3 regions of the Vibrio rotiferianus genome follow, and region 2 is predicted to be linked to each of the others. Evidence: predicted binding sites of a transcription regulator. Region 2 holds the regulator's gene; each other region holds the start of a gene.
The links. Region 2 encodes MetJ, which represses methionine synthesis genes. Its sites were predicted from a motif close to TTAGACNTNTANANGTCTAA; they were not measured.
Positions count from the first base shown of each region.

Region 1: the regulator MetJ is predicted to act here: its motif matches at 2,728-2,747, upstream of metN (methionine ABC transporter ATP-binding protein MetN).
Region 3: the regulator MetJ is predicted to act here: its motif matches at 2,947-2,966, upstream of metE (5-methyltetrahydropteroyltriglutamate--homocysteine S-methyltransferase).

Region 1 is NZ_CP018312.1:2,391,008-2,398,455, forward strand. Features, by position in the region: gene treB (PTS trehalose transporter subunit IIBC) at 1-781, opposite strand, end outside; gene treR (trehalose operon repressor TreR) at 958-1,905, opposite strand; gene gmhB (D-glycero-beta-D-manno-heptose 1,7-bisphosphate 7-phosphatase) at 1,980-2,531, opposite strand; gene metN (methionine ABC transporter ATP-binding protein MetN) at 2,875-3,909, shown strand; gene BSZ04_RS20235 (methionine ABC transporter permease) at 3,899-4,576, shown strand; gene BSZ04_RS20240 (MetQ/NlpA family lipoprotein) at 4,609-5,418, shown strand; gene BSZ04_RS20245 (YibE/F family protein) at 5,506-6,687, opposite strand; gene BSZ04_RS20250 (bifunctional metallophosphatase/5'-nucleotidase) at 6,779-7,448, opposite strand, start outside.
Region 2 is NZ_CP018312.1:121,447-128,894, forward strand. Features, by position in the region: gene fusA (elongation factor G) at 1-1,651, shown strand, start outside; gene tuf (elongation factor Tu) at 1,804-2,988, shown strand; gene BSZ04_RS09615 ((2Fe-2S)-binding protein) at 3,326-3,514, shown strand; gene bfr (bacterioferritin) at 3,589-4,065, shown strand; gene BSZ04_RS09625 (malic enzyme-like NAD(P)-binding protein) at 4,274-5,551, shown strand; gene metJ (met regulon transcriptional regulator MetJ) at 5,665-5,985, opposite strand; gene BSZ04_RS09635 (O-succinylhomoserine (thiol)-lyase) at 6,215-7,375, shown strand; gene BSZ04_RS09640 (bifunctional aspartate kinase/homoserine dehydrogenase II) at 7,392-7,448, shown strand, end outside.
Region 3 is NZ_CP018312.1:1,825,829-1,833,276, forward strand. Features, by position in the region: gene BSZ04_RS17590 (GspS/AspS pilotin family protein) at 1-388, shown strand, start outside; gene metE (5-methyltetrahydropteroyltriglutamate--homocysteine S-methyltransferase) at 484-2,766, opposite strand; gene metR (HTH-type transcriptional regulator MetR) at 3,031-3,942, shown strand; gene BSZ04_RS17605 (DUF4250 domain-containing protein) at 3,965-4,165, opposite strand; gene BSZ04_RS17610 (hypothetical protein) at 4,350-5,060, opposite strand; gene BSZ04_RS17615 (EAL domain-containing protein) at 5,132-7,448, opposite strand, start outside.

The sequences.
Region 1 (7,448 bases), 1.1 Mb from region 2:
CGACCACTAGGTAGAGGTAAGATGGAATAATGCGTTTTAAGTTAGTTTCGATAAATGCCAGTGCAATACCGGCTAACATCGCCGGAATCACTTGCGCTTGATAGCCCACTTTCTCGATGGCAAATAAGCCAAAGTCCCATACTTCAGGCACTTGCTTACCAATCAGATAGGCGTTCATTAACTGTGGCGAAACCAGAGTGACACCCAATGTGATACCCAGAATCGGAGTACCGCCGAGCTTTTTCACTGTCGACCAACACACACCAACTGGTAAGAAGAAGAAGATCGCCTCACCAATTAGCCATAAGAAAGAGTGTACCGTAGCCCAAAACTGGCTGATTTCCGTTAACGTTTGGCCATCAAACATCTTGATGTCACCAATCACGTTACGGAAGCCAAGAATCAGACCACCGGTGATGATCGCTGGTAGCAGTGGTACAAAGATTTCAGCAAGGTGGGAAATACCACGCTCAACGATATTCATGTTTTGACGAGCAGCGTTCTTAGATTCATCTTTGCTCGCTTCACTTTTGCCGCTAAGCTCGATCAGAACTTTGTAAACCTCATCAACTTCAGTGCCGATTACGACCTGAAATTGACCTGCGTTGGTAAAGCAGCCCTTCACCATAGGTAGTGCATCTAACTGTTTTGTATCGGCTTTGTCAGTGTCATTCAACACGAAACGCAAGCGAGTTAAACAGTGGCTTACACTGGCAATATTGTCCGATCCCCCGACCAGCTCAATAAGACGCTGTACGTCTTGACGCGCAATCTTACTCATAACTTTGTCCACCCTGTATTGGATACATTCAATTCATCGTTTTATTTTTTATAATGGGAACATTCCCACTCAATGATTTTAATAGTGCCATTTCGCATTCAAAAACAAAATGGGAACAGTCCCATTAATTGAGAATGATCACAGTATAATTTTAGAGCAGATCATCGAAACGTGGATTAATGGCGGATAGGATTCTGGGTAAAGTGCACCACAGACTCATCACCATTTAATTGATTAATCAGCATGTTAGCGGCTTTTTCACCAGCATGAGAGTAGCCAGGATCCACACTAAAGACATTCGGGAAGAGAAAAGAAAGTAGTTCATTGCCACCCACACCAGTGACCACCACATCTTCACGTCCCATTTCTTGCAGACGTTTAATCACACCGAGAGCGATGGTGTCACTCGCACAAGCGATGGCTTGCGTATCGGATTGAAGGACTTGATCCACCAGATGATAAGCACTTTCGTGGTTGAGCTTGCCGGTTTGAAAGCGAGGTTCGATGCGCTTTTTCTCACACCAAGCTTGGTAAGCATTAAGGCGAGCAAGACCCGTGGTGCGGTCTTCTGGATCAACACCAATGTAGGCAATACGAGAAATAGATTGTTGTTCCAAATGAGAGAGCGCCATATCGATAACGCCTTGGTTATCGTAGTTGATCGAGGAAACCATTTGCGTGTCCATCGCGATCACGACTATGCGATTGCCCCACTCCGCTAACGCTTGCTCATCACATCCAGTAAAGCCAAACACGATCACCCCATCGACATTGCGACGTTTAAGCACATCCAAATGCTCATTAGTTTTATCGCGATCGAATTGGCTCTCCATGATCACGACATCGTACCCTGCTGAGTATAAAGCGTTGAGCATGGTGCCAACGGCGCGGTTTTCTGATGGTGAATCTAAACGAGAGATGATCACGCCGATCACCTTTTGACTGCCACCACGCATCGACTGCGCAGACTTTGATGGGACATAGCCTGATTCACGAATGATTTGCTCTACCTTCTCACGCGTTTGCGGTTTTACCTTGGGATCATTGGTAAGCACACGGCTGACCGTCGATTTGCCCACGCCAGCCAATTTCGCGATATCAAGAATGGTGAGTTTTTTGCTCATAAGTGTTCAGACTAAAAGAAGGAATCAAATAAAAGGGAAGCAGCGCCTTCCCTTATCTCAGTCAGTAATGAAGATTACTTGTTTAGGTATGCAGGCACGTCTGCAATGCTATCTAATACTACTGTTGCAATCGCTTCGCCTTGTTCTGTTACTGGCTTACCAGTGCGAACCAAAATCTTAGTGCCAACGCCTGCCGCTTCTGCTGCCATCATATCTTCGGCTTTGTCGCCGATCATCACAGATTTCTCCATGTCGATCTTCAAGAAGTCACGTGCAGAAATGAACATGCCAGGTTTTGGCTTACGGCACTCACAATCTTGCTTGTACTCACCAATGCCATGTTCAGGATGATGTGGGCAGTAGTAGATACCATCGAACTCAACGCCATTATCAGCGAAGTTCCAGTCCATCCACTGAGTCAGAGATAAGAAACGGTCTTCGCTGAATTTACCACGTGCAATGCCGGATTGATTGGTCACAAGCACCAACAGGTAGCCTTTATCTTTCAGCGCTTTCGTCGCTTCAAAGACACCGTCAATGTACTCAAAATCATGTTCGTCATGAACGTAGCCGTGGTCAACGTTGATCACGCCGTCACGATCGATAAAAACAGCAGGTTTTGCCAAAACGTATTTCTCTATTTACTCGGTTTCATCAGATTATTACATACCTTATAAGCACTCACACTATCTAATTGGCGTGAGTGAGCGACAAAACAGTTGATTTGTCGCCCGAGAATCGGTAAATCTTGAATATCCCTCTTATTTGCTTCTCTCCCTCTAACATTCTCTATTTTACTTTCCCGACAGAACATCCATACATTTAGACGTCTAGACGTAAAAATATCTATTGACTTAAACCAGCTTAACCCATAGCATCAACTGAGAATTGAGATAGAGTTCAAAATTTACTCCTGTTAAAAGCCGTTTTTAACAGCGAAATTCCCAGTATCTCTGTGCAGGTTGAAACATGATAGAAATAAAAAACGTCAATAAAGTGTTCTACCAAGGCAGTAAGGAAATTCTTGCCCTTAAGGACATTAATCTAGATATCGCAAAGGGCACCATCTTTGGTGTTATCGGCTCATCGGGCGCGGGTAAAAGTACCCTGATCCGTTGTGTAAACATGCTGGAAGCACCAACTTCGGGTTCCATCATCGTAGATGGCGTTGACCTAACCAAATTAAGCAAAAAGCAATTGGGAGAAACTCGCCGTAACATCGGGATGATCTTCCAACACTTTAACCTGCTGTCGTCTCGCACCGTTTTCGACAATGTCGCACTCCCTCTTGAGCTAGCAGGTAAAGACAAAGCGCAAATCACAACAAAAGTGACAGAGCTTCTTAAGCTCGTTGGTCTTGCAGACAAACATGAAAGCTACCCAGCAAACCTAAGTGGTGGTCAAAAGCAACGTGTGGCGATTGCTCGTGCATTGTCATCAGACCCTAGCGTGCTGCTATGTGACGAAGCAACCAGCGCGCTGGACCCTGCAACGACTCAGTCCATCTTGGAGCTACTAAAAGAAATCAACCGCAAACTCGAAATCACCATTCTTCTGATCACTCACGAAATGGAAGTGGTTAAGAGCATCTGTCACGAAGTGGCGATCATCGGTGATGGTGAACTAGTGGAAAAAGGCACCGTTGGTGAAATCTTCGCGCATCCGAAAACTGCACTGGCACACGAGTTCATTCGCTCTACTTTGGATCTTTCTATCCCAGAAGATTACCAAGCACGCTTACAAACCACGCGCGTAGAAAACAGCTACCCATTGGTTCGCCTAGAGTTTACTGGCGCAACCGTGGATGCCCCTCTGATGACGCAAATCGCACGTAAGTACAACATCGACGTGAGCATCCTAAGCTCTGATCTGGATTACGCTGGCGGCGTGAAGTTCGGCATGATGGTTGCGGAGCTGTTTGGCAACGAAGAAGACGATAACGCAGCGATTGAGTTCCTGCGTGAGCATAACGTGAAAGTAGAGGTACTTGGCTATGTCCTTTAATACGATTTCTGAATGGCTGAGCCTAAACAGCAACCTACTTTTGGGCGCAACATGGGAAACCCTTTACATGGTTGCCGTTGCAGGCATCGTTGGTTTCGCAGTGGGTATTCCACTCGGCGTAATTTTGCATACCACTAAAAAAGGTGGCTTGCTGGAAAACACCAAACTTAATCGTGTGCTTGGCGCCATCGTTAACATCGGTCGCTCGGTTCCTTTCCTAGTACTGATGGTTGCGATTATTCCAGTAACCAAACTGTTGGTTGGTACCTTCATCGGTACAACAGCAGCGATTGTTCCTTTAACTATCGGTGCTATCCCATTTGTGGCGCGTCTCATTGAAGGCGCACTACTAGAAGTACCATCAGGTTTGGTTGAAGCCGCGCAATCTATGGGCGCGACGCCAACACAAATCATCACAAAAGTTCTGCTTCCTGAAGCAATGCCGACTATTGTTAACTCAGTAACCATTACTCTAGTAACGCTAGTGAGCTACTCAGCAATGGCAGGTACGGTAGGCGGCGGTGGTCTTGGTGACGTAGCTATCCGTTATGGCTTCCACCGTTACGACGTAGTGATCATGGCAGTAACAGTCGTGATGCTGATTGTTCTAGTACAAATTATTCAGTCTATCGGTGATGCAATCGTACGCCGCGTAGACCACAGATAAGAATTGAAAATACCAATTATAAGGAGATAAAGATGAAATTTAGCCTTAAGAGTCTTTTGACTGTTGCAACTGCCGCTTCTGCACTGGTTCTTGCTGGTTGTGGGGACAAAGAAGTCGACGTGAACAAAGTAAAAGTTGGCGTAATGGCAGGTGCGGAAGCTCAAGTTGCGGAAGTTGCAGCAAAAGTTGCTAAAGAGAAATACAACCTGGATGTTGAGTTGGTTACCTTTACCGATTACGTAACACCAAACGCAGCACTAGATGATGGCTCAATCGATGCGAACGCATTCCAACACAAGCCATACCTAGATCAGCAAGTAAAAGATCGTGGCTACAAACTAGTAACGGCTGGCAACTCTTTCGTATACCCAATCGCAGGTTACTCTAAGCAAGTAAAATCAGTGGATGAGATCGAAGACGGCGCACGCATCGCGGTACCAAACGATCCAACAAACCTAGGTCGTTCTCTGCTGCTTCTTGAGCAACAAGGTTTGATCGAGCTACGTGATGGCGTTGATCTGCTAGCGACGGTACGTGACATCGTAGGTAACCCGAAAAACATTACAATCGTAGAGCTAGATGCAGCACAGCTTCCACGCTCTCTTGATGACGTAGCGGTTTCTATCATCAACACGACTTACGCAAGCTCAATCAACCTAACACCTGAGCGTGATGGTATCTTCGTAGAAGACAAAGAGTCTCCATACGTAAACCTAATCGTTGCTCGTGAAGACAACGTTCAAGCAGCTAACGTACAAAACTTCGTGAAAGCATACCAAACTGATGAAGTTTACGAAGCAGCGAAAGACATCTTCAAAGGTGGCGTAGTTAAAGGTTGGTAATCGCCCCTTTCTACAACACTTGAAACTTAAAAAGGGCGCTCATCGGAGCGCCCTTTTTGTATTTGTTTTCATTGCGGTTTTATATCGCTAGAACAGCTGAACTTCGTCTTGCTCAACGTTCTTTTTCACCTGTTCTTCCACTTGAGGATGCTTGAACACATAAGGCGCTAGAAACGCAGTAAAAGGAATAGTCAGCACAATCCCCACACTACCCGCCAACGCGTTCACGACTGCGAGGCCCACCAGCGGCATATTCATAAACTGACTCGCCGGCATGTTAAGCCCCCACACCATCATAATGGTCGTCAATGAACCACCAGCAAACGCCAAAATTAAAGTGTTGGTCATGGTGCCCATGATGTCTCGACCAATATTCATCGACGCTCTAACCAATTGCTTTGGTTTGAGTTTCGGGTCGGTTTGTTGCAGCTCCGCGTACGCCGATGCAATCGAGATTGCCACGTCCATTACGGCACCAAGCGCAGCCACGACAATCGTCACGAACATCAACCAACGAATGCCCATCTTCACCGACGTTAGGTAAATTACGTCTTCGCCTTTGTCGAGGTAAATGCCCGACAAGTGTGCCATTTCGCCGAACCACTGCGCCATTACACCCGCGGCAATCACGCCCAATAATGTGCCGCCCATGGCACATAAACTCTTACGGTTATAACCGGAGACGAGAATAAAGCTGACTACGATGATCACCACCATCAATAAGATGCTGACCAACATTGGATTCCAACCAGCGAAAATACTCGGCACCAACACGCCAACGATTAATGCCGCAGTAAAATAGAGCGCGACCATTGAGTTAATGCCCTCTTTCTTACCAAAGCTCAGCAGCAGCGCGCAGAACAGCGCAAGCATCAGGTAAATCGCGTCTGAGCGTTTGTGGTTATACGCCCAATAAACGGTGCCATTGGTGGTTTCGCGGATCATCATGATGAAAGTATCGCCTTCACTGACATAAACATTGTGCTGACGACTGAGTGGATTGGTGACTTCCACTTCCAATCCTTCGCTCTCACCTTCTAGGATTTTTGCCATGAAGACTTGTTTGCCTGTCATCACATCTGGCACCAGCGGATCTGGTGCCACATGGTTCGAGATCGAACGCGTGACAGTCGCTTCAACAAACTCTTGTTGCTGACGAGATTTAGGACGGAAATCTTCACTCCACGAAGAAGAAAACTGAAAAATAAGTGTGGATATAAGGATAATCAGTAGGGTGAAACCCCACTTGTTATAGATTCTTTTGATCATGAAGCACTCTTCTACATCACTCACTCCAACAGGCTTTGCCTCTGGTGAGTAAAATTAGGCGCGGTAACCTCTACCGCGCCCACATGCAGGATTAATGAGCTGGGTTACAGCCTGCTACCTTCTCATCAAGGGTTGTCGCGTCTTTGTTAGGGTTAACAAAGTAGCTCGACGAATCATTGATGTTCACAGACTTAACAATCGCTGGGTATTTCGGGTTCTCTAAATCAATCGAGACACAGATTTCCATGTTCTTCAATTGCTCCCAAAGTGCTTTACCCTCACCGTCACGCAGCGTAGTAATCTCTCCGCTTGGTTGGTATTGCGTGAATGCCCAGTTACCAACATTATCGCTGAAATCAGCAACATCAATGCCATGGTTCTTCTCAACATATGCAGTTAGCATATCGCGAATTGCGTAAACTGGCTCATTCACAGAGTCGTAGAACACGTCATCTTTGTCTGCCCAACCAAACTTCTGAATTTGCGAACCAAAGCGGTAGCTGTTCATCGCCACTTTGTAAGTCGCGTTTGGATCAAACTGTTCGCCACCAATGCTAGTAATGCTTACTCGGCTACCTTCATTCGTCACCGCGTTATTTTCATCCAACTCAAGTGATGGCTTGCTTAGATCTACCGTGAACTGGATGTCACCATCGAACTGATCGTAAAGATAAGCTGGCGCGCCTTTCTTGAACGATACGGTAATATCACCCGGTTTATATTGGTTGAAGTAAGAGTAAGACCATTCGATGAAGCGTTTC
Region 2 (7,448 bases):
TTTCCTACGTGTTGTGGACCAAATTAAAAACCGTCTTGGTGCGAATCCTGTTCCAATCCAGCTAAACGTTGGCGCGGAAGATGATTTCCGAGGTGTTATTGACCTTATCAAGATGAAAATGATCAATTGGAATGAAGCCGATCAAGGCATGTCGTTTACATACGACGAAATTCCAGCAGACATGCAAGAGCTAGCTGAAGAGTGGCGCAACAACCTAGTTGAAGCGGCAGCTGAAGCAACTGAAGAGCTAATGGACAAGTACCTTGAAGAAGGTGAGCTGACTGAAGCTGAGATCAAACAAGCTCTACGTACTCGTACACTAAACAACGAAATCGTACTAGCTACTTGTGGTAGTGCGTTCAAGAATAAAGGTGTTCAAGCAGTACTAGACGCAGTGATCGAATTCTTGCCATCGCCAATCGACGTACCTGCAATTAAAGGTATCGACGAAAAAGAGAATGAAGTTGAACGTCATGCAGACGACAACGAACCGTTCTCGGCTCTAGCATTCAAGATCGCGACTGACCCATTTGTGGGTACGCTAACTTTCATGCGCGTTTACTCTGGTGTTGTGAATTCAGGTGATGCTGTTTACAACTCAGTAAAAGACAAGAAAGAGCGTTTTGGTCGTATCGTTCAGATGCATGCGAACAAGCGCGAAGAAGTAAAAGAAGTTCGCGCTGGTGATATCGCAGCTGCTATCGGTCTGAAAGACGTAACAACAGGTGACACGCTATGTGACCAGAACCACAAAGTGATTCTAGAGCGCATGGAATTCCCTGAACCTGTAATTCAGATCGCTGTAGAACCTCGTTCTAAAGCAGACCAAGAGAAAATGGGTATCGCGCTAGGTAAACTGGCTGCGGAAGACCCATCATTCCGCGTGGAAACGGATGACGAAACAGGTCAGACTCTGATCTCTGGTATGGGTGAGCTTCACCTAGATATCATCGTTGACCGTATGAAGCGTGAATTCAGCGTTGACTGTAACGTTGGTAAACCTCAGGTTGCTTACCGTGAGACCATTCGTGGTTCTGCGGAAGTGGAAGGCAAGTTCGTTCGTCAATCTGGCGGTCGTGGTCAATACGGTCACGTATGGATCAAACTTGAGCCTTCAGAACCTGGTGCAGGTTTCGTATTCGTAGACGAGATCGTGGGTGGTGTGGTTCCTAAGGAATACATCAGTTCGGTAGCGAAAGGTATCGAAGAGCAAATGAATAGTGGTGTTCTAGCGGGTTACCCTGTTCTAGATATTAAAGCTACACTATTTGATGGCTCTTACCACGATGTTGACTCAAGCGAGATGGCGTTCAAGATCGCTGGCTCGATGGCATTCAAGAAAGGTTCATTAGAAGCACAACCTGTGATTCTAGAACCAATGATGAATGTCGAAGTAACTACTCCGGAAGACTGGATGGGTGACGTTGTTGGTGACCTAAACCGTCGTCGCGGTATGATCGAAGGTATGGATGAAGGTGTGGCTGGTCTTAAGATCATTCGTGCTCAAGTTCCACTATCTGAGATGTTTGGTTACGCAACGGACCTACGTTCTGCAACTCAAGGCCGTGCTTCTTACTCTATGGAGTTTAATGAGTACGCTGAAGTGCCGAAGACCTTTGCAGAAGCCATCATGGCTGAGCGTGGTTACTAATTGACGATTGAACCACAAAAAGTTTACGACTTTTTGCTAGATCAAGCCGTCGAAATATTGCGCTAACGGACGTTGGCGCATAAAATAACAATTTCTGGCGCGTCGAGATCAATAATGATCGCGGCGAATCATAACTAGGAAGGAACACGATTGTGTCTAAAGAAAAATTTGAACGTGTAAAACCGCACGTAAACGTTGGTACTATCGGCCACGTTGACCACGGTAAAACAACTCTAACTGCAGCTATCTGTACAACACTTGCTAAAGTATACGGCGGTGCTGCTCGTGACTTCGCATCTATCGATAACGCTCCAGAAGAGCGTGAGCGCGGTATCACAATCGCTACTTCTCACGTAGAGTACGATACTCCAACTCGCCACTACGCGCACGTTGACTGTCCAGGACACGCGGACTACGTTAAGAACATGATCACTGGTGCTGCACAGATGGACGGTGGTATTCTTGTAGTTGCTGCTACTGATGGTCCAATGCCACAAACTCGTGAGCACATCCTACTAGGCCGTCAGGTTGGTATCCCTTACATCATCGTATTCATGAACAAATGTGACATGGTTGACGATGAAGAGCTACTAGAACTAGTAGAAATGGAAGTTCGTGAACTTCTATCTGAGTACGACTTCCCAGGTGATGACCTACCAGTTATCCAAGGTTCTGCACTAGGCGCACTAAACGGCGAAGAGCAGTGGGAAGCTAAGATTGTTGAACTAGCAGAAGCGCTAGATTCATACATCCCAGAACCAGAGCGTGCAATCGATCAGCCATTCCTAATGCCTATCGAAGACGTATTCTCAATCCAAGGTCGTGGTACAGTAGTTACTGGTCGTATCGAGCGCGGTATCCTAACTGTAGGTGACGAAGTAGAAATCGTAGGTATCAAAGAAACTACAACTACTACTTGTACTGGTGTTGAGATGTTCCGTAAGCTTCTAGACGAAGGTCGTGCGGGTGAGAACGTTGGTGCACTTCTACGTGGTACTAAACGTGACGAAGTAGAGCGTGGTCAAGTACTAGCAGCTCCTAAGTCAATCAACCCACACACTAAGTTCGAGTCAGAAGTATACGTACTTTCTAAAGATGAAGGTGGTCGTCACACTCCATTCTTCAAAGGCTACCGTCCACAGTTCTACTTCCGTACAACTGACGTAACTGGTGACATCTCTCTACCAGAAGGCGTAGAAATGGTAATGCCAGGCGACAACATCCAAATGCAAGTTGAGCTAATCGCTCCTATCGCTATGGACGAAGGTCTACGTTTCGCTATCCGTGAAGGTGGCCGTACAGTAGGTGCTGGTGTTGTTGCTAAGATCTTCGACTAATTCTTAACGAATTAATCGTAATCTTGCACTCTTCTTCTTTTTGAAGAAAGCGCTAGAAAAAGGGAAGCTAAGGCTTCCCTTTTTTATATCTGCTATTTCTCTTTCCAATATGGTTATAAGCCAATCCTTCTTTGTCATATTTTTTGTTTTTGAAAAACATACCTTTATCTCTACTCAATTTTCCCCTAGTTTCTATCTGTCTGCTAAGTCATTGAAAGCCTCTAAAACGGCTGAAATCGTTATAACAAAACGTTCTGTAATTTGCGTTATTACAACTAGTAACAAGAACGATTCTTGTTTATATTTCGTTCCAGAGTGAAATTTAAAGGTTGTGAGTATGTACGTTTGTCTTTGTCATGGTGTCTCTGACAAGAAAATTAGGAAGTTGGCGATAGATGAAGGCGTAACTGACATCAGAGGAATCAAGCGATGCACAGCTTTGGGTAGCCAATGTGGCAAGTGCATCAAACAAGCTAAAGAAATTTTAGCGGAAACGGAATACTTAACATTAAAGCAAGCTAGCTAATTATTCGCTAAGCCTTTTTGACACCTTCTCATTTGCTTCTACATTTAAATGAAGCCAAAGAGGAGGGCTTTGTCATGAAAGGCGATCCAATCATAATTCAACATCTCAATAAAGTGCTCGGTAATGAGCTCGTCGCTATTAATCAATATTTCCTACACGCTCGTATGTACAAAGACTGGGGGTTAAAGCACTTAGCCGATAAGGAGTACCACGAGTCAATCGATGAAATGAAGCACGCCGATCACTTGATCGAACGAATTCTGTTTTTAGAAGGTTTACCTAACTTACAAGATCTCGGTAAGTTGATGATTGGTGAAGATACCAAAGAGATGCTTGAGTGTGACCTTAAACTCGAGATGGCGGCCATTCCTGATCTTAAAGATGCCATCGCTTACGCCGAAGATATTCGTGATTATGTTTCACGCGATCTATTCCAAGATATCCTTGAAGACGAAGAAGAGCATGTCGATTGGCTTGAGACGCAACTGGGCTTGATTGAGATGTCCGGCATTGAGAATTACCTACAAGCGCAGTACGTGGATGAAGAGTGAGATTATATTTCGCTGTTTTCTTTTCCGAACTAAGTGATTAAGAGAGCACCTGACCTGTAAAAAGGGTGCTCATCACTAATATCTGGTCTAATCTCTTTTATTATCGGCCTTTTTAAGGATATAGCTCGCAATCTAGCCTATGAAGTTTGACTTCTATCCTTTAGAATTTATTCCCCCGTACCGAAAAATAACAAAAGAGAAACGATCCATGTCTGAAGACAATCGCCAAGAAGTCACCCCAGAAGAAGAACGCCGCCAGCAAGCATTAGACTACCATGCGTACCCAACTCCGGGAAAAATCGCCGTAGAGCTGACTAAGCCTGCTGAAACTGCCAACGATCTTGCATTGGCATACAGCCCAGGTGTTGCGGAACCTGTTCGTGAAATCGCACAGAATGCTGATAACGTGTACAAGTATACGGCGAAGGGCAACATGGTTGCGGTTATTTCTAACGGTACGGCGATTCTTGGTTTGGGTAACCTTGGCCCGCTAGCTTCTAAGCCAGTAATGGAAGGTAAAGCACTGCTATTCAAACGCTTTGCTGGGCTAGATTCTATTGATATCGAAGTAAAACATCGTACGATCGACGAATTTGTCGACACAGTAGCAAACATTGCTGACACTTTCGGTGGTATCAACTTAGAAGATATCAAAGCCCCAGATTGTTTTGAGATTGAAAAGCGTCTTATCGAACGTTGTGACGTGCCAGTATTTCATGATGACCAACACGGTACAGCAATCGTAACGGCAGCGGGTATGCTGAATGCAATCGAGCTGCAAGGTAAGAAGTTAGAAGAATCAACCATCGTTTGTCTTGGTGCTGGTGCTGCAGCTGTGGCATGTATGGAGCTGTTGATCAAATGTGGCGCAATGCGCGAGAAGATCTACATGCTGGATCGTAAAGGGGTGATCCATACACGTCGTGACGACCTAAACGAATACAAACAGTTGTTCGCAAACAACACTGACAAGCGCACGCTTGAAGATGTTATTGAAGGTGCGGATCTGTTCTTGGGTGTATCGGGTCCAAACCTACTACCAGCAGAAGCGTTGAAGCTAATGGCAGACAAGCCAGTTGTGTTCGCATGTTCAAACCCAGATCCAGAAATCAAACCTGAACTGGCTCACGAAGTGCGTGATGACTTGATCATGGGTACTGGTCGTAGTGACTACCCGAACCAAGTAAACAACGTACTGTGTTTCCCATTCATCTTCCGTGGGGCGTTGGACGTTCGTGCAAGCGAAATCAACGATGAGATGAAGTTAGCGGCTGTTGATGCGATTCGTGAGTTGGCTAAAGAGCCTGTGCCTGAAGCGGTACTGAAGGCGGCGGGCGTAGATAAGCTAGAGTTTGGTTCTGATTACATCATTCCAAAACCAATGGATTCGCGTCTGTTACCACGTGTTGCGAAAGCCGTTGCTCAAGCAGCAGTTGATTCGGGTGTTGCTCGCATTGAAATGCCAGAAAATTACATGGCTGAGTAAGTGATAGAATAGAATTCTTCAGATAAAGGAAAGGGACGCAGTAGCGTCCCTTTTTAGTTTGCTCTGAAGCTACCCCCGGCGTAGCGTCATCATGCTAACGAATTTGTAAGCAATTATTCTTCGTCAAACGCTTCGAATTCGATGCCCATAGCCGTCATCAGCGCTTTCGCTTCTGTAGGAATATCATCTGGACGGTCTTTACGAAGGTCTTCGTCAGTTGGCAGTGGTTGACCTGTGTACGCATGTAGGAACGCTTCACATAGTAGTTCACTGTTAGTTGCATGGCGTAAGTTGTTGATCTGACGGCGAGTTCGCTCATCAGTCAGCACCTTTAAAACTTTTAGCGGGATAGAGACGGTAATCTTTTTTACTTGTTCGCTTTTTTTACCGTGCTCAGCATACGGGCTAATGTATTCGCCATTCCAGTCAGCCATTGCGCACCTTCATTAATGTAATAAGTTAGAAAAATAAATATAGGTGCTGATTTTAGCTGCATTTACCGCCATAAGCAAAGACATATAGACGTCTAGAAGTGTTGACGTCTCATTTTTAGACAAGTAAAGTGAGGTTAATAGTCAGGGAAGAGTATTAATCAAGTGAGCAGCATAAGCTAGATATAGCGCATTCCCATTTAGATGTCACCACCCGTGAAAGGATACACCCATGAGCACCCGTAAGCCTGCGACCATTGCTGTACGCACTGGTATCGAGTCAGACAGTCAATACCACGCTGTTGTACCACCAATCTACCTTTCTACTAACTATGGATTCCCTGCATTTGGTGAAGTTCCACAGTACGATTACACCCGTTCCGGTAACCCAAACCGAGGTCTGCTGGAGAAAGCGCTATATGAACTTGAATCAGGTAAAGGTGCGGTTGTCACTAACTGCGGTACGTCGGCATTAAACCTTTGGGTATCGGCATTTCTTGGTCCTGATGACTTAATTGTGGCGCCACACGATTGCTACGGGGGGACCTATCGTCTGTTCAATACTCGAGCAAGCAAAGGTGATTTTAAAGTTCTGTTTGTCGACCAATCGGATCAGCAAGCTCTGGATGCTGCGATTGCTAAAAAGCCAAAGCTTGTCTTACTAGAAACACCGTCTAACCCGCTCGTGCGCGTGGTCGATATTGCGGCAGTATGCGAGAAAGCGAAGCAGGTAGGCGCATTAGTCGCAGTGGATAATACCTTTTTGACACCTGTGTACCAAAAGCCTTTAGATCTAGGTGCGGACTTTGTTATCCACTCAACGACGAAGTACATTAATGGTCACTCTGACGTGATTGGTGGTGTGGTGATCACTAAAAGCGAAGAGCATGCTGAAGAGTTGGCATGGTGGGGCAACTGCATTGGTGCAACGGGTACACCATTTGATAGCTACATGACGCTTAGAGGAATTCGTACGTTGGGTGCACGAATGCGAGTTCACGAAGAAAGCTCTCAGCAAGTGTTGACGTATTTACAAACGCAATCTTTGGTGGCGAAGATTTATCATCCAAGTTTGCCAGAGCATCCGGGTCACGACATCGCGAAAAAACAACAATCAGGTTTTGGTTCAATGCTGAGCTTTGAGTTTGCTGGCTCATTTGAGCAGCTAAAAGTGTTTGTTAAAGAACTTGAACTCTTCTCTCTTGCAGAGTCGCTAGGCGGGGTAGAAAGCTTGATCTGCCACCCAGCTTCAATGACGCATCGTGCGATGGGTGAAGAAGCACTGGCTGAAGCAGGTGTCTCTGAGCAGTTGCTACGGTTATCTGTTGGCTTGGAAGATGCGCAGGATCTGATTACCGATCTTGAGCAAGCATTCGCGAAAGCAGCACAGTAGTTGGGAGAGGAAGGTCATGAGTGTACAACGTCAGCTGCATAAATTTGGCGGCAGCAGCTTAGCGAACCCAGAA
Region 3 (7,448 bases), 1.6 Mb from region 2:
GTGTCTCTTCCTTGTATTTGGTGCGTTAGCCGGTTGTACATCTAACGATGACCAACAACGTCAGCTTGAACTGATGGCATCAAACCGCGCAGGCGTTCTATCTGCAGGCCTGCCTGTTGAGTATGGCCCACTTAAGATCTTGCGCGTTTCATCCAATAAAAATGTTGTTGAGATGATGATGATCTATAACGACGATGCGCTAGGTGCTAAGCCGTTAAATCAAGTACTCAATACCAGTATCTACACATACTGCAATACACCTGCAGTACGTAAACAAATCGATATGGGATTGATGTACCGAATTAAGATCCGCAACTCTCGTGGCCAATTAATAGCAGATGAGTTGGTATCTGAACAAACTTGTACTGCAACTCAGCAGCCACAGTAATGCGCTTATTCGTTCACTAGAATGAGTAAGAAATCAGGTAAGAAGAAAGCGAGGCTCAATGTCCTCGCTTTTTTATTTCCATTCGCTAGTAATCATTACGCGAGCTCAGTTCGTAACTTTTTCGCAGCCGAAACCAGATTGGCTAACGCCGCTTCGGTTTCTGTCCAGTTACGAGTTTTCAAGCCACAGTCTGGGTTCACCCACAAGCGCTGCGCTGGTATTTTCTCTGCCGCTTTTTTGATCAAGCCTTCAATCCAATCTTCTGTAGGGATGTTAGGTGAATGAATGTCGTACACACCAGGTCCAATTTCATTTGGATAATTGAAATCCTCAAACGCTTTGAGTAGTTCCATGTTAGAACGAGACGTCTCAATAGTAATGACATCCGCATCCATTGCCGCAACAGAGTCAATAATTTCATTGAACTCGCTATAGCACATATGTGTATGAATTTGAGTTTCTGGCTTTGCGCTAGCTGCCGAGATCTTAAATGCATCAACGGCCCAGTTGAGGTACTCATTATGATCGCGTTTTTTCAGAGGTAAGCCTTCACGAATCGCAGGCTCATCAATTTGAATAATATTGATACCAGCCTCTTGTAAATCTGATACTTCATCTCGCAACGCAAGGGCGAGCTGGTTTGCAATTTCTTTGCGAGTGATATCTTCACGAGGAAATGTCCAACACAAAATCGTCACAGGGCCAGTAAGCATACCTTTCATCTGCTTACTCGTTAGTGATTGCGCGTATGTCGACCACTCTACCGTAATTGGCTTTTCGCGTTCTACGTCAGCGACTACAATCGCAGGTTTCACGCAGCGGGATCCATAGCTTTGTACCCAGCCAAATTTGGTGGTTTGGAAGCCAGCTAAGTTCTCTGCAAAATACTCCACCATATCGTTACGTTCAGCTTCACCGTGTACCAATACATCAAGGTCGAGCGCTTCTTGACGCTTTACCGCGTCGGCAATGTGACCTTTCAGCGCTTGATGATACTCAGCCTCTGAAAGTTGACCGCTTCTGAACGCACTGCGCTGAACACGTATTTCACCGGTTTGGGGAAAAGAACCGATAGTCGTAGTAGGCAACAATGGCAAACCTAGTACTTCGGCTTGATGCGCCGCACGCTCGACATAAGGAGCACTGCGCTCCGTCAAAGAAGCCGAAATCCCTTCCAAACGATTTTGCACATGTGGCTTGTTTACGTGAGTCGCGGTTTTACGAGCTTTTATTGGCTGGCTATATGTATCACAAGCGAGGATCGCATTGTGGTCACCATCGAGTGCGCGTCCAAGTAGCGCTACTTCAGTCACTTTTTGTTTTGCAAACGCAAACCAACTTTTCACCTCATCACTTAGCGCTGGTTCCAATTCCAAATCCACAGGGCTATGCAGAAGTGAACAAGAACTCGCGATCCAAAGCCTATCACCAAGTTTGTCTTTGATTGGTTGCAAGCGCTCTAACTGGGAGCTTAAATCTGAGCGCCAAACATTACGGCCGTTTATCACACCAGCAGAAAGTACCCAACCTTGTGGTAGTTTAGCGACAACTTCCTCTAGCTGCTCTGGAGCGGCTGACAAATCAATATGCAAGCCATCGACTTTCAGAGCTATCACCTTATCAATCGTGTCAGTAACAGAATCAAAATAGGTCGTGAGAAGCACCTTCACATCACTTCGGATCACTTGATAAGCCAAGTTAAACGCGTCAGCCCACTTATCTTCAAGTTCAAGTGAAAGAATTGGCTCATCAATTTGTACCCATTCCACACCTTGGCTTGCCAACTTAGACAAAATCGCTTGGTACGCTGTTAGTAATCTCGGCAGTAAGGTAAGGCGGTCAAAGCCTTCTTCTACTTCTTTGCCCAAGTACAGATAGCTAAGAGGACCAAGCAACACAGGCTTTACTTTATGCCCCGCTTTGATTGCGTCGTTCACTTCTTCAAACAACTGTGGCCAGCTGACTTCAAATGTATCGTCCTTACTGAACTCAGGTACAATGTAGTGATAGTTGGTATTGAACCACTTGGTCATGTCAGAGGCCGCTGCACCTGCACAGCCACACCCCGATTGAGACTGACCACGACCCACTTTGAATAAGGTATCCAGATCTGGGAAGCCAGTTGCATGACGCTTAGGAACATGCCCCAAAAGCAGCGTCGTGGTTAATACGTGATCGTACCAAGCAAAATCTCCGGCAGTTGCGAAACTCAATCCCGCTTCTGATTGGGTGTTCCAGTTTTTCTCGCGTAGTCCCGCGCCGACTCGTTTAAGCTCAGCTTGATCGATTTCACCTCGCCAGTATTTCTCCTGTGCAAACTTCAGTTCGCGCTTTTCGCCAATGCGTGGGTAACCAAGAATATGCGTTGTCGTAGCCATGTCCGTATTCCTTATTCATTTTCTGATATTGAGGTCAGCACATCGGGAATGAAATTCATCAAGATGTCTGAATGGCTAAAACTATCTCTCTCATGCATGAATTGAACAACATCCAATTATTCAACTTGTTTATTAAAAAAATTCATAGTGAGCGATCTCACTCGCACTAGATTGACACAAATAGACGTCTAGACGTTTACATATCCATTTTTTATCGGTAAGTTAATATGGCTCATGGAAGACACATAAGGATGAAAGGGATTCATGATAGAGTTGAAACACTTACGTACCCTCACCTCGTTAAGAGATACTGGGTCACTCACTGCGACCGCGACGGCATTACACTTAACGCAATCCGCCCTTTCACACCAAATCAAAGACCTAGAATCTCGCATTGGTGGTCAGCTGTTTTTGCGAAAAACTCGCCCAGTAAAATTCACTTCTGAAGGAGAGATCCTGCTGCGTCTTGCTGACGAAATATTGCCAAAGATCGCCAGATCCGAGAACGAGCTGGCCAGCCTAAAAGAGGACGTTAACGGCCGCTTGCACATGGCGATTGAGTGCCATTCTTGCTTCCAGTGGTTGATGCCTGCACTGAAGGAATATCAGTTGACGTGGCCAAGTGTCACGCTCGATTTCTCCTCCGGATTTGGCTTTGAGCCTCTACCTGCATTACTCGCCGGAGAACTTGATTTAGTGATCACTTCCGATATTCAGCCACGCTCTGAAGTGCATTATGAGCCACTGTTTGATTTCGAAATGCGCTTGATCACGTCCACCAGCCATCCGCTTGCCAATAAAGAGATCATTGAACCAGAAGATCTTGCCGATCAAACCATGCTCTCCTACCCGGTTCAGAAACAGAGGTTGGATGTGGTAAAACACTTTTTGCAACCAGCAGGTGTGGAACCAGCCAAATGGAAACAGGCAGATAATACCTTGATGCTAGTGCAAATGGTGTCAGCAGGATTGGGCGTCGCGGCGTTGCCTAATTGGGCTATTTCGGAGTTTTCGCGACAAGGGCTCATCACCAGCAAGCCATTTGGGGATGGGTTGTGGCGTCGCCTGTTTGCAGCAACACGCAACTCAGAAAAGGATAAGCGTTACCTGCAAGCCTTCTTTGCCACCGCGCGCCAACAATGCAAAAGCCACCTTGACGGCATCAAGATGGCTTAAAATATGGGATATAGAAACGAAATTAACGTTCGTAGGATTTGAATTGATTGGTAAGTGGGTCGTATTGGTAACCAAGCATATCAAGCTTACCCACCACCGATTCCACGTCCATCTCATACATAGAAACCAGTTCTTCAAAGCTGTCGCACTCTAAGCGCAACTTTTCATTCACGATACCCAGCAAGATAATGCTGTCCCAGTTACTCACATTGCTTAAGTCCATAGCGACACTCCTCTAAAACAAGGTATTCTGCCTCAATTCTGTTGAGCACATGCGTCTTGGCGCGCTCTAAACCAATAGAGGCTATATCTAAAGCGTAGACTTAATCTAATGATTTGAAAGTGAGCTCGGTCTAAATCCCGAGCTCATCAATAAGAATTCTGATAGGAGTGTTAAACAGATAGGCTTATGCGCTAAGCAGGAATAGACCTTGAAGGCTGGTCATTGAAGCAAGAGCAAGTAACAATGCCGCTGCAACTTGGACTTTGTTTGGTGTCTTATGGGTAAAGATATGCCAGCACCAAACCACGATCGCCATAATCAGCATCGCCAATGACGCCAAGATATGTTGAGTAACAGAGTTAAGCGTCACTTCATCTAATTGATAGGCAGAGAACAGGCTCATCACCACCAACAGCATACCTGATACCACGCCTGTCACTGGAAGAATGCGATGGAAAGCTTGCAAACGACTACGCGCTATTACAAGTAGAAGCTGAGCAAATACTGCCCCTAAGAAGAAAACCATCAGAGCCATAGAAGCGGAAGCAGCCCAGTGCGGTTGTTCTATCACTTGAATGCTCACATAAGCAAACGCCAAACCGTTCGCAAGATGCAGCGCCCATAAAGGACCTTTTTCACGTGTCTTTTTGGTTTGAACTTGTGAGTAAAAATAGAAGATAGCGAACACAATCATGAATGCTTCAATACGAAGCGATGCTACTGCTAACCAAAGAATGCCAATTGATGGCAACATCTTGTGCAGACGACCACGTTGACCCGGACAGATATCGCCCTTAATCAAAAGCAAGGTCAACAGCGCTTGGGCGCCAAATAGCATAGGAGGAAAAGTTAACAGCAGTTGTTGAATCATGTTGAATGCAAACTCAAAAGTCATTTTGGGGTGGCGATAATAGCAAATAGCCTTTGTTCAGACTACTGCTTCGCCACCCTTCGAGTAATGGTTTGCTAACTATTTGCTAAGTAATGTAAGACGTCAGCTTGTGTAATAACACCTCGATAGTGATGCTTCTCGTCACATACCACCCACGGAAAGGCAATGTCTGCTTGCAGCAACTCTGGAATATTTTTGAGTTGTGTACTTGCTTCTACACTCTGGAATTTGGTACTCATCACTTGATTGACAGGTTTCTTCCAAACTCTAGCTTCTCTCTCTGTTTCTAAATCGGTTCCCATAGAGGGCGTCAAGTGCAAACTTATGTGCTCTCTTAATACCACTCCTACACATTGCTTCTCGTCCACAACCACGAGTGGAGAGTCAGGGTTCAAGTTCATAAACTCTACCGCAAGAGACAACGGATCACCCGGGTCAAGGTGGTGAACGTTTGAATGACACAGCGAAAGCAATGTTGCATTTGGGTTTGGCTTTGATTGCACATCCTCAAACAGATGCTCATAACTGATAGCTTTATCGTACGCCAACAAAGGTAATGCCTCTGAGAACACAAAACCTTGCATATAGTCCACGCCAATTCTGGATAATGCCCTCAGCTCACTCACGGTTTCAACACCTTCAGCTATCACTTTTACATTCAGGTTATGAGCGAGTTGAGTGATCATTTTGACAATATTGTATTTGGTACTACCTTCCGTTAGGTTCTGAACAAATTTTCTATCAATTTTAAGGACATCAAATTGACCATCCTCTAAGTATGAAAAAGAAGAATACCCCGTCCCGAAATCGTCAATAGCAATACTGATACCGTGCTGACGTATTTGCTCCAAAGCCAGCTTATGCTCAACATCTTGTTCAAAGTATGCGGTTTCGGTCAACTCCACTGTTACCACTCTAGGATCAACCTTACTAGATTGGATAATTTCAAAGGAATTTTGTATTACCTGGAGAGAATCCAACCGCGTATTCAACGAACGATTAATCGTTAAGCCTACGTCCTCGCCGTAAACATGCTGCAAGTGTGGAAACTTCTCAATGGCTATTTGACACACAAGATCATCAAGTGCAGAGACCAGCTCTAAATCCTCAATGATGGCGATCACTTCTTGAGTACTGCATTGCTGAGTCTGTAAATGAAAGCGAGCAAGCGCCTCAAACTTAGCCACTCGACCAGTTCTTGCCTCTATGATTGGTTGGAAATAAACATCAACTTCCCTACTGGCAATTTTCTCTCTCAAGACACTTTCTAATTGCAGTCGTTTTACTAACTCTGTGTGCAAATCACTATTGTAAAAATTGAAGTAATTCTCAATCCCAGATTTAGCAGAAACCATTGCTTGTGCAGCTTGCACAATCGCTTTGGTTGGGCTGTCTGTATCATATCCGATGACCGAAACACCTGTACGACCTGCGACAACGGAATCGTGCATTTCAGAGCCAACTTCCGCCCTTAGTTCAGCGAAAAATCCTCGAATTGCAATTTGTATCAATCGTAAAGGGCTAAGCCATCGACATTTAGGTGTTTGTATACAAATAGAAAAGACATTTTTAGTAAGCTGACTCGCTAGACTGACATGTTTACTACGCATTAAGAAATCAGATAGACCCAGTTGCTCTTCAACCATAAATTGAGAGCTAAAGTTAGGTGCGATAGTCATAACAATCTTAATATCGTTCTTTATATCGTCAGTGCACAAAGCGGTGAGTTTCTTCTCAAACTCATTTTTGTTTGGTAAATAACTGATCCAATGGGAGTTGGTTTCTTTAGCATTTGTAAGCCTGAATAAAGCAGCGGATATATCTGTTGAAAAGCCAATATAGAGAACGCGTTCATTCGATAAAGCAAGTTTATAGAGACAAAGATGGTGAGCCTGATCGCCACCGGAAGCATTCAGGCTGAGCAAATTACCACTCCAGCCCCCCTCAGTTTCCACCTCTCGCCAAATATTCTCGTAAAACTCTTTGCTGTGTAACTCTGAACTGAAGATTTGAGTTTTTAAGCCAACAATATCAAGGTTTTGGTAACCCATCTGATTTTCAAATGCGGAATTACACCCCAGTATTCTGGTCTCGGAGTCAGCAACCAAAACACCCACGTTTGGTAAATTGAAAAGCGTCTCTAAAATTTTGGCTTGCTCTTGTTGCCCTTTGACTTTGATTTGAGGAATCAATGACCCCTGAATATAAGCGCTATTTATCTTTTCGAACCGACATTCAATATGAACAAAAACATCAGGCTGGGGGGTAATACAGCACGAAAAAAACTCTTCCCCACCTAATGCTTTCACTCTACTAAACCGAATTGACGCCTCTTCTTTTTGTTCTGGCGACATGTAATCGAACAACTGTTCAAAACAGGTCAACGGTACC